2 regions of the Pelotomaculum sp. FP genome follow, and region 2 is predicted to be linked to the other one. Evidence: riboswitches for the same ligand, from Rfam matches in the RefSeq annotation. Region 2 holds a riboswitch; the other holds the start of a gene.
What was found. A riboswitch is a leader RNA that binds a small molecule or an ion and turns the genes downstream of it on or off. The one in region 2 is predicted to bind molybdenum cofactor.
Positions count from the first base shown of each region.

Region 1 (5,362 bases), on a different contig from region 2:
TTCTCTCCTGGTGGTAGTTGGTGTTGTGTTTAACCGCATGAATGTGGTCTTCACCGGGATGGCCAAGAGCGTGGGCGGCAGCTACTTCCCGAGCATCTGGGAATTCCTGATTACCATCGGCATGTGGAGCGCGCTGGCCCTGGCCTACCTGTTTATCGTAGAGAACTTCTCTATCCTGCCCAAGGAAGAGCATACTCACAGCACGCACACCAGCTACGGACCAAGCTTCCATGCTTAAATGCTAAGCAAAAGTGTCTTTTCTGGCGGGGGGGAGATCACATCCCCCCATTTTTTCTTGTTTGTCCAAGCATGCTTACTTGTTTTATAATAAACAAAGAATGTACGCGATATAAAATACAAATACCGGAGATGGATATTATGCACGAATGGGCGCTGGCGGAATCCATAATTGTTACCGTCATAAAAGAATCCGAAAAAGAAAAATTAAGCAAGATTTTAAAGGTTACGGTAAAAATCGGTGAGCTACAGTCAATTGAACTTGATATTTTTAAATTTGCCCTGGAAAATATGGTTGAGTTGTACAAACCTCCTGTGGATCTGGAAAATATTCACCTGGAGATAGACAGGTGCATCCTCAAGTGCAAAGTCTGCGGCAATAATTGGAACTACCGTGATACTCCCAAAAAACTGGCAGAGGACGAAAAAGAAGCTATCCATTTTGTGCCCGAAGTTGCCCATACTTATATGAGGTGCACCCAGTGCGGCAGCCCCGATTTTGAAATACTGCAGGGGCGCGGCGTGTGGATCGATTCAATAGAAGGGGAGAAATAATGGATCCAAGACTAAATATTATTAATAAAAGGTTGGAAAACATCAATAGAATCATTGCTGTCTCTGGTGGCAAGGGCGGCATCGGCAAAAGCCAAACCGCGGCGGCCCTGGCGCTGTATCTATCCAGCCAAAATTACCGGGTGGGACTTTTGGATTTGGATTTTTGTGGTCCCTCTTCTCACGTAATCCTGGGGATTGAAGGGGTTTTCCCGGAGGAAGACATGGGTATCATACCACCGCTGGTCAACGGTATTCGTTTTATGTCAATCACGTTCTTCAGCGGCGGTCAACCTTCTCCGCTGCGCGGGGGAGAAATCTCCAATGCCATCATTGAAATACTGGCCATAACCCGTTGGGAGTCACTGGACTTCTTAATTGTCGATATGCCTCCCGGCACCGGTGACCCAACCCTGGATGTAATCCGCCTGATGGAGAGGGTTGAATTTCTTCTGGTCACCACGCCGTCACGGGTGGCCCGGGAAGTAATGAAAAAGGAATTATCGGTATTGAAAGAGCTCCGCATCCCGGTCATTGGAGTCCTGGAGAACATGAAAATAAAAAAGGATTCCCCCGCTGGAGAGGCTCTGGCCGGCCTAAAGGTCCCCTTTCTTGGTTCAATTGACTTTGATGAAGGCCTTGAGGAAGCCCTGGGTGACACTGATAAACTGCTGCATACCAATTTTATCAAACAGTTGGGCCAAATACTGAGCAATTCGAAGATCATATAATAAATTGAAATCGCACCTGCATCGACTGATATTTTCATGATACGTGGCGCCGGCATAGCGGCCCCTATAAACGAACCTGCGAGGATCTACTGAAAATGGATCAAGAGAACAGCAAAAAAATATTTGTAATCGGCGTTGGCAACCTGCTTCTGGGTGATGAGGGTATTGGCATACATCTAATCCAGGCGATGAAAAAGGAGCGCCTGCCCCGTTATGTCGAACTGGTCGACGGTGGCACCGCCGGGATTGACCTGCTGTACTGGCTGGAAGAAGCAGATTACGCTATCATAGTTGATTGCGTTGAAGCCGGGGCAGAACCAGGAGCTATTTTTCGTGTTCCCGGAGATGAGCTGCTCATTAAATCCAAAGGCCAACTCATCTCCCTGCACGATATTAATCTTAGCGAAGTATTATTATTAGCAACTAAAATGAATAAGCTTCCCCCTACGATAATTTTTGGTATCCAGCCGGAGGCTATCGGTTACCAAACCGAGCTGTCACCAACCCTTCAAAATACACTCCCCCGTTTGATGCAACTTATAAAAAAGGAAATATTAAAAATTTTTGCATAAAAAATATTTTATATTATTGTAATTAGAAGGAATTTTAAATATTTAGTGGAAAATTATCATTATATTTCTCCGAGCCGGATTATAACCTAAGCAATTGGTATGGTTTACCGGCCGTTAGGGCTCACCGGGAAACTGCTGGGCCTCCCATTGTGGAAAGGAGATTTTTAAACAAAGGTAAAACTTTGTCCTTTTCACATGGGATAAAGTTTTTTGTGTTTTCAACAGGTTTTTTAGAGATAGTTTTTGCAGTAAATGTCTTTTTGAAAATTTAATTAGCTGCTCCGAGCCAGTTACAACCTAAGCAGTTGGTATGGTTTACTGGCCGTTAGGGTTCATCGGGAAACTGTTGGGCCTCCCACTGTGGAAAGGAGATCTTTAAACAAAGGTAAAACTCTGTCCTTTTCACGTTGGATAAAGCTTTACCTTTTTGTTTTTAGAGGTATTTATTCATTCTAAATCTTATAAAAGGCGCTACTAGAGTCTTATCCGTAAGGGATCCTCTTTAAAATTTTGGCAGCCTAAATGCGACCAAATGTGAAGCATGGTTCATAAGCAACTGGTTAAAGGGGGGTGCATATATAGACATATATAACTTGTTGGGTATTTTATTAATTCATTCACAGGGAGGGTTCTAGAAAACTCATAGAAAGTGAGCGTTTTGAATGACAAACAATACGGTCCAGCAAATGCTTATTGATTTCAACAAGGAGTTTACAAAGATTGTTCTTCCGGATGATGCAGTTACGGTTGTTAGGCCGCAGGCTGGGTTATTAAAGTCGTTAAGGGAAAATGATGTGCCTATAATAAAGGTCTGCCCACCGCAGGCAAATGCGGATATGTTTTTTGATGTTTTAAAAGACGTTGCAGGCATCGTTGTAAAGCATAAACCGGACTTGGAGCGTGATATAAACAAAATTTTAAGCGCTTTACCGGCTGCCGCTGAGGCAAGAGAACTTTTTGTTATGCAGGCCTTCACACCTGGTACAAACCTGCTGGAATCTTTCAATGAGGAATTATCCCCTGAAAGCTTAGGCTTTATCTTAAACCATGTGGTCAAACCGTTTATGAAGCAGTACGCACGTAAGGTCTCTACTTTTTTTGCCCCTGAACAATGGCTAAAAGGCACCTGCCCGGTTTGCGGCGGCAAACCCACCCTGGCACTGCTTGAAAAGGAAGAAGGGAAGAGATATCTGTACTGCGGTATGTGTGAGGCAAGATGGAGATTCCAGCGCCTGGGCTGCCCTTACTGCTCCAGTAATGAATCACGGTTCTTCAACGTGGAAGGAATGGAGCAATACCGCGTTTATTATTGCGACAACTGTCACGGTTATATAAAAACTCTCAATGAGGCCATGATGTTTGACAGCAGCAATTTGGATTTATTCTGGGAAGACATCAATACTGTCCACCTGGACCTATTGGCGTTGCAGGAAGGCTATGTTAATCAACCAGTTGAAATTACTGAGATCGCTCACTTTCATGTCAAAGGAGGTCAAGTTTGAGAAGCAAAAGGACGGCCCCCTGCCGGAACACTACGAGCCGGTGGAAAGCCCGATAAATAACCTGCTGGGTAACCAACAAAGCAATCCGTTGGCTGTAAAATACAAGGTGAATTCGTCAAACTCGCGCTGGTGGCTTCGCCGGACTTCCCGTATGTCGCGACTCCCACCGGCTGGTAGAGCACTACCAGAGCGGCGCCGTGACCAGAAACTGTCCCAAACTGGTGGAACTGCAACCGGAAATGTTCGCGACCATATCACTGGGACTGGCCAATAAACTGATAGTCAAGCCGGGTGATATGTTAGTTATAAACAGCATCCGCGGCGAAATTAAATGCCGGGCCAACGTACTGCCGATCATTAACCCGCTCAAGGTCGCAGACAGGAAAATCGAAATTATCGGCCTGCCCTGGCACTTCGGTTACCAGGGAATAGCGACCGGCGGCACAGCCAACGACATAACACCCAGCGTCGGGGATCCCAACACGATGATCCCAAAATCAAAAGCTTTCATCTGCAACGTGAAGAAAGCCTGGAAGTAGCACCTTAAATCCAATCAGAAACCGGAGGTGTAACGATGTCAAAGAGTGTCCTGGTGGATATTACCAGGTGTATCGGCTGCCGCAGCTGCATGGTTTCGTGCAAGTCATGGAACGACCTGCCAGCCGAGCCGAGCGAGTTCTCCAACAACTGGGACAGCCCGGGGAAATTAAGCGCCGATACCTGGACCAACGTAAGCTCCTATGTGCTCGAAGAAGGCGACCAGCTTAAGTGGCGCTTCGTTAAAAGACAATGCATGCACTGCAATGAGCCAGCCTGTGAGTCGGCGTGCTTTACCCACTCATTTGTCAAGACTAAAGAAGGGGCGGTTATTTACAAGCCTACCGAACTGAATCAGGACTACTGCGTCGGCTGCCGCTACTGCATGATCGCCTGCCCCTTTGACGTACCCGGCTTCCAGTGGGATAAGGCTCTTCCGTACGTGCAAAAGTGCCGTTTTTGTTACGACCGCACGAAGGAAGAAGGACTTGAGCCGGCATGTGTAACGGCATGCCTCACAGGCGCCTTAACCTACGGGGAAAGGGATGAAATGCTGGCACTGGCACAGGACAGGATGAGCAAAGACCCCAGGTACATTAAACATATCTACGGAGAAAAAGAATACGGCGGTACTTCCTGGCTGTATATATCGGATGTACCCTTTGATCAAATCGGCTTCAAGACGGAAGTATTCAACCGCCCTGTAACGCAAAGGTCAATCCCCTCCTTGACCTGGGATGTGCTCAAGTGGACTCCCTACATCTTCGTTGGTTGGGGCGCCCTCTTGACCGCCATGCGCGCTTATACCAAGAGACGGGCTGAGGTGCACAATGAGGAGGATCTGTACGGTCCGGTTGATCCCAAGGAATAGAAATCTAGATAAATGGAGGTGAGAATATATGTACGGAAGGAATTGGAGCTTTAGAATTACCTGGTTCAGATTACTGATGATCGGATTTGTGCTGATCGCTGCAGCGGCTGCCCTGTACCGTTTCGTCTACGGTCTGGGGGCGCTAACCAACTTAAGCGACCAGTGGCCCTGGGGCCTGTGGATTGGCTTTGACCTGTTGTGCGGCATCGCCCTGGCGGGCGGCGGCTTTAGTACGGCACTGATCGTCCATGTCCTGCACCGGGATAAGTACCTGCCCATTGCCCGCGCTGCACTGTTAACATCCTTACTTGGCTACATTATCGCGATGGTCAGCCTTTTCCTGGATATCGGGAGATGGTT
Region 1 is NZ_QFGB01000062.1:5,694-11,055, reverse strand. It holds gene nrfD (NrfD/PsrC family molybdoenzyme membrane anchor subunit) at 1-238, shown strand, start outside; gene hypA (hydrogenase nickel incorporation protein HypA) at 379-792, shown strand; gene Psfp_RS17895 (P-loop NTPase) at 792-1,520, shown strand; gene Psfp_RS17890 (HyaD/HybD family hydrogenase maturation endopeptidase) at 1,616-2,092, shown strand; molybdenum cofactor riboswitch at 2,148-2,268, shown strand; molybdenum cofactor riboswitch at 2,360-2,479, shown strand; gene Psfp_RS17885 (formate dehydrogenase accessory protein FdhE) at 2,755-3,594, shown strand; gene Psfp_RS17880 (molybdopterin dinucleotide binding domain-containing protein) at 3,705-4,133, shown strand; gene Psfp_RS17875 (4Fe-4S dicluster domain-containing protein) at 4,169-5,002, shown strand; gene nrfD (NrfD/PsrC family molybdoenzyme membrane anchor subunit) at 5,031-5,362, shown strand, end outside.
Region 1: it holds a riboswitch for molybdenum cofactor, as region 2 does, so the genes downstream of both, Psfp_RS17885 (formate dehydrogenase accessory protein FdhE) here and fdhF (formate dehydrogenase subunit alpha) in region 2, are expected to answer to the same signal.

Region 2 (5,362 bases):
TTTAGGGTAGGTGCTGATTGTGCGGGAAGTAATGTTCTACGAGAAAAAAGAAAAAGGCCTGGTCACCTGCCGGGTCTGCCCCAAAATATGCTCCATTCCGGAGGGAAGAGCCGGTTTCTGCCGGGTCCGGGAAAACCACGGAGGCGTCCTTTACGCGGTAAATTACGGCCGGGTAACCTCCGGCGGTCTGGACCCGGTTGAAAAGAAACCGCTTTACCACTTTTACCCCGGCTGTTATATACTGTCTTTTGGGTCCTTCGGTTGCAACCTGCGTTGCGGCTTCTGCCAGAACTGGACCATTGCCCACGGCGACCCGCCGGCGAGGGAGTTTACCCCGCGGCAGGCGGTGGACATAGCCCGGCAGGAGCCGGACCGGGACTACCCCAATATCGGTATTGCCTACACTTACAATGAGCCCTTTATGTGGTACGAGTTTATTGCGGACACTGCCCCGCTGGCGCATCAAGCCGGTTTGAAAAACGTCCTGGTGACCAACGGCTATGTCAGCGAGGCGCCTCTGCGGGAAATCCTTCCCCATATTGACGCCATGAATATCGACGTTAAGGGCTTTACGGACCACTATTACCGTAAGAATTGTGCGGGAAGGCTGGAGCCGGTCCTGCGCACGGTGGAAATCGCGCATGGCAAGTGCCATGTCGAGCTGACCACCCTGCTGGTAACCGGGTTGAATGACACTCCGGAGGAAATCAGCCGACTGGTGGACTGGGTAGCCTCCCTCGACCGGGAGATCCCGCTGCATTTCTCCCGCTACTTTCCCGACTTTGAGGTGGACCTGCCGCCCACCCCCCTGGAGACCTTGGAGCGGGCCCGGGAGAAAGCCTTAGAGAAGCTGTCGTATGTATACATCGGCAATGCTCCCAACCTGGGCGCGAGCGACACGGTATGCCCGGACTGCGGTGAGAAACTGATCACCAGGCGTGGCTACAGCACTCAGGTGGCAGGCTTGGACGGCAAAAAGTGCCGCCGCTGCGGTAGGGAAATCCGGATTAAAGGTATAACTTAATAACTTCGTTGCCCATGCCGCAAGCGGCGCCACGTATCATGAAAACTTACTATTTTACTTAATCCTTGCCGGTTCCTTTGTAGCCAGCAGTTTGTCATGTGCAGTTAAGCGGGCATCGATTTTTTTTATGTCGCCCCAAATATAGCTCACTTCTTTTTTGATCTCGCCTACATCGTGTCTTAATTTACGCTGTCCCTGCTCTAATCGTATTTGGCTTTGTTCTACCCGGTCCAGGCGATCATGCAATGACTGCTGTCCTTCTGCTAATATCTTTTGTCCTTCCGCTAACGCTATTTGTCCATCTTCCAGCGACCTTTGTCCATCTTCCAGATATCTTTGTCTTTCTTCCAGCGACCTTTGCCTTTCTTCCAGTGACCTTTGTCCATTTTCCAGTGAGCTTTGTCTTTCTTCTAATGCTGTTTGTCGTTTTTCTAATGCCTTTTGTCCTTCTCCAACGGCTTGAACGCTTCCGGTAAGAGCCTGCAGTTGTTGTAAGACCAGTTCTTGAAATTTATCATTATCCACAAAATAGCCTCCTTTCGATACTTCAGATACTCTCCTGTGGTCGTGATACCCCTCATGTCAAATCTATAAATTTCGTTTACGGCAAAGGATTTTCCTGCAAATACCATAATATAAATTCAGTTTCCAGCTTATTCCTGAGAGCGCTTGTGCCGGCGCATGATCTGGCAGGGAACCAACTTATCAATTACTTATCAATTAATTAAGGTCTGTTTTAATCCAAATACTAAGACACCTGGCGGCTGCCAGGTGTCTTAGCCGACCTTACTGCATCACCATGCCGCCGTAAGGGAACTGGTTCTGGTAACCTGCGAACTGCTGGTGAGTCTGCTGCAACTTTTGCGGCTGCTCTATTTCAAGCGAGTACCAGCCCTTGCGAAACATAAGATTGTACATGTCTCTGGTATGGGCGTGGGTTTCAATAAGCATATTCACAACGTCCTGGTGCAGCGCATGGTGGCTGGCTTCCCGGCTGAAAACATTGAAGTTGTCAGTCAGATATTTTAAGCTTGACAGAGTATCGTTGAGCATGTCGCGGTCGTTCATTTGCGGCCCTTTAGGCTGGGCCATATTGGCCTGGGGATTTTGTATTTTATTTTGCTGGTTCATGGATTCACTTCACCCTTTCTTAGCGATTTGCCGTATTAGCCGGATTAACATGGTTCAAAAGCCTCAGATAGTGGTGCATATGGAGCTGCCCCACTCGATCTAAAGCAGCCTTGATTTCGGGGTCCACGGCCTCTCTGGAAAAATGGAAGCACTTCTTCATGGAGGTCAATTCCCAGGTCATGGCGTCCTGCAGGTACAGGCTGTCTTTGGTTGAGATGACTTTTGGGGGTTCCGGCATTACTTGCGCTTGCTGAAACTGGTTTTGCTGAAACTGGTTTTGTTGAAACTGACTTTGTTGAAACTGGTTGGATGGCTGATACATGTTCATCTGCACTCTTTCATCACTCCATTTCTACTTTTTAAGTATTGTTTACCGTGTTTGTAAATTTATTCAGCGCAGGAAGACCATGCGTTGGTTATACAAAATAAAAAATAACCACTAACTTAAATAAATTTATTGAATCTTGCAGGAATTCTAATATTAACTGTAGAAAATTTGCATAGTTAATCTCCGAGTCTGTAAGCCTTAGCCGCAGGTATGGTTGTCAGGCCGTTAGGGTGCATTGGGAAACTGATGCGCCTCCCATTGTGGAAAGGAGAAAATGGCTTTATTTGCCGTAAAGCTTTGTCCTTTTTACAAATGGGACAGGGCTTTTTTCTTGTTTATAGCGGCCTCACATGAGCCGCGCATGACTGCTTCTTTTAAAATTGTCTCCTAGCCACCTAACCTACAGCTGTAAAGCCATGGTTATTGGCCGTTAGGGCGCTCTGAGAAATTGGCGCGCCTTCCGTTGCGAAAAGGAGAACATAGCTTTATTTTCACTCTAAAGCTTTGCCCTTTTCAGATGGGGACAAAGCTTTTTATTATGTTGGGGAGAGGGTGGTGCTATAATTTAATGCTAAATTTTAACTGATGCTCAGCGAAAACAACACGGTCGCCTGGTTGTAAGTGGTGCAAATATGTAGATGTTGCAATTGTAATTGTGAAGGTTGGAATCTGAGAGGAGGCGTAATATTGGAGCTTGTCAAGCTAAGTATCAATGGAAATGAAGTTGAAGTTCCGGCAGGTACCACGATCCTCAAAGCCGCCCAACAAATGGGGATAGACATCCCGCATCTTTGTTTTGAGGATGGCTTGAGTTCGGTTGGGGCGTGCCGGTTGTGTGTCGTGGAAGTGAAAGGAGCGCGCAGTCTGGTGGCCTCGTGTGCGGCAGCCGTGGCCCCTGGCATGGTGGTGGAAACGCATTCACCTGATGTGATGGAGGCAAGGCGGACCATCCTCGATTTGCTGATTGCCAACCACCCGCTGGATTGCCTTACCTGCGAAAAAGCCGGCGAATGCAAGCTGGCGGATTATTGCTATGAATATGGGGTCAAGGAAAGCACCTTCAAGGGAGAAAAGCACGCTTACCTGCTTGAAACGACCAATCCCTTTATCGTTCGTGATATGAACAAGTGTATCTTGTGCGGCAAGTGTGTCCGGGCCTGTGACGAGGTCACCGGTCAAAACACCCTGGATTTTGCCTACAGGGGCTTCAATGCCAAAACGACCACTGCTTTTGAAGATGAACTGGTGGAGTCGGACTGTGTTTTCTGCGGCCAGTGTGTTTCCGTCTGTCCGACCGGGGCGCTGACCGAAAAACAAATGCACGGCAAAGGCCGCCGCTGGGAGTTCCAAAGAGTCAAAACGACCTGTCCGTTCTGCGGCACCGGCTGTAACTTTGACCTTTGCGTAAAGGACGGTGAAGTGATAGGCGTAAGCTCCAACCCCAGCAGTGTGGTAAACGGCAAGGCTCTCTGCGTCAAGGGGAGGTTTGGCTGGGATTTCGTGAAAAACGAAAAGCGTCTCACCACGCCGCTGGTGAAAAAAGACGGCGAATTTGTCCCCGCCTCCTGGGATGAGGCGCTGGACCTGATTTCTACCCGCCTTGCCGGCATCAAAGAGAAATACGGTCCGGACTCTTTTGCGGCCTTAAGTTCCGCCAGGTGTACCAATGAGGAAAACTACCTGGTGCAAAAATTTACGAGGACGGTGATGGGCACAAACAACGTCGACCACTGTGCCCGTACCTGACACGCCCCCACCGTGGCCGGTTTGGCCACAACGTTTGGCAGTGGCGCCATGACCAATTCTATTCATGATATTACCAACCATGCCCAGTTATTGATGCTGATAGGGACCAATACTACCGAAGCGCACCCGATTATAGGGTATAAAATGAGGCAGGCGGCGCGCAAAGGCGCGAAGCTGATCGTGGTTGACCCGCGGCGTATCGACCTGGCGGAGGAAGCCGACTACTGGCTGCGCATTAAGCCGGGTACAGACATTCCCTTTTTAAACGGACTCATGCATATCATTATTAACGAGGACCTGCACGATAAGGAATTCATCGCCAATCGGACCGAGAACTTTGAAGTGCTTAAGGAAACCGTCAAAAACTACCCGCCCGAGTATGTTTCCAGCCTTACCGGCATAACGGTGGAAGACCTGTACGCGGTGGCGCGCCTTTACGCTACAACGGATAGGGCGATGCTGTTCTATACGCTGGGGATTACGGAGCACATCTGCGGCACCCACAACGTGATGAGTGTGGCCAACCTGGCCATGTTGACCGGACACCTGGGCCGGCCCGGCACCGGGGTAAACCCGATCAGGGGCCAGAACAACGTGCAGGGCGCCTGCGACATGGGAGCGCTCCCGAACGTCTTCTCCGGCTACCAAAAGGTAATCGACCCCGCTGTCAGGGCCAAGTTCGAAAAGGCCTGGGGCGTGGAGCTGCCCGGCAAAGTGGGCCTGATGATTCCGGAAATGTTTGAGAAGGCCCACGAAGGGAAAGTCAAAGCCATGTATATCCTTGGTGAGAACCCCGTCCTGACCGATCCCAACAGCAACGAAATCCGCGCCGCCCTGGAGAAGCTTGACTTTCTGGTGGTCCAGGAGCTTTTCCTGACTGAAACGGCGGAATATGCCGATGTCATCCTCCCGGCGGCAAGTTTTGCCGAAACCGACGGGACTTTTACCAGCACCGAACGCCGGGTGCAAAGGGTCCGCAAGGCGATCAAACCCGTGCCGGGACAGACGAACTGGCAGACCATCATGGCCCTGAGCGCCAAGATGGGCTATCCCATGGGTTACAACAGCCCGGAAGAAATATGGATGGAAATGGCATCCCTCTCGCCGTCCATGGCCGGGATCACTTATGAGCG
Region 2 is NZ_QFGB01000018.1:57,870-63,231, reverse strand. It holds gene amrS (AmmeMemoRadiSam system radical SAM enzyme) at 20-1,024, shown strand; gene Psfp_RS09320 (hydrolase) at 1,079-1,549, opposite strand; gene Psfp_RS09315 (spore coat protein) at 1,811-2,155, opposite strand; gene Psfp_RS09310 (hypothetical protein) at 2,175-2,483, opposite strand; molybdenum cofactor riboswitch at 2,653-2,770, shown strand; molybdenum cofactor riboswitch at 2,856-2,975, shown strand; gene fdhF (formate dehydrogenase subunit alpha) at 3,171-5,362, shown strand, end outside.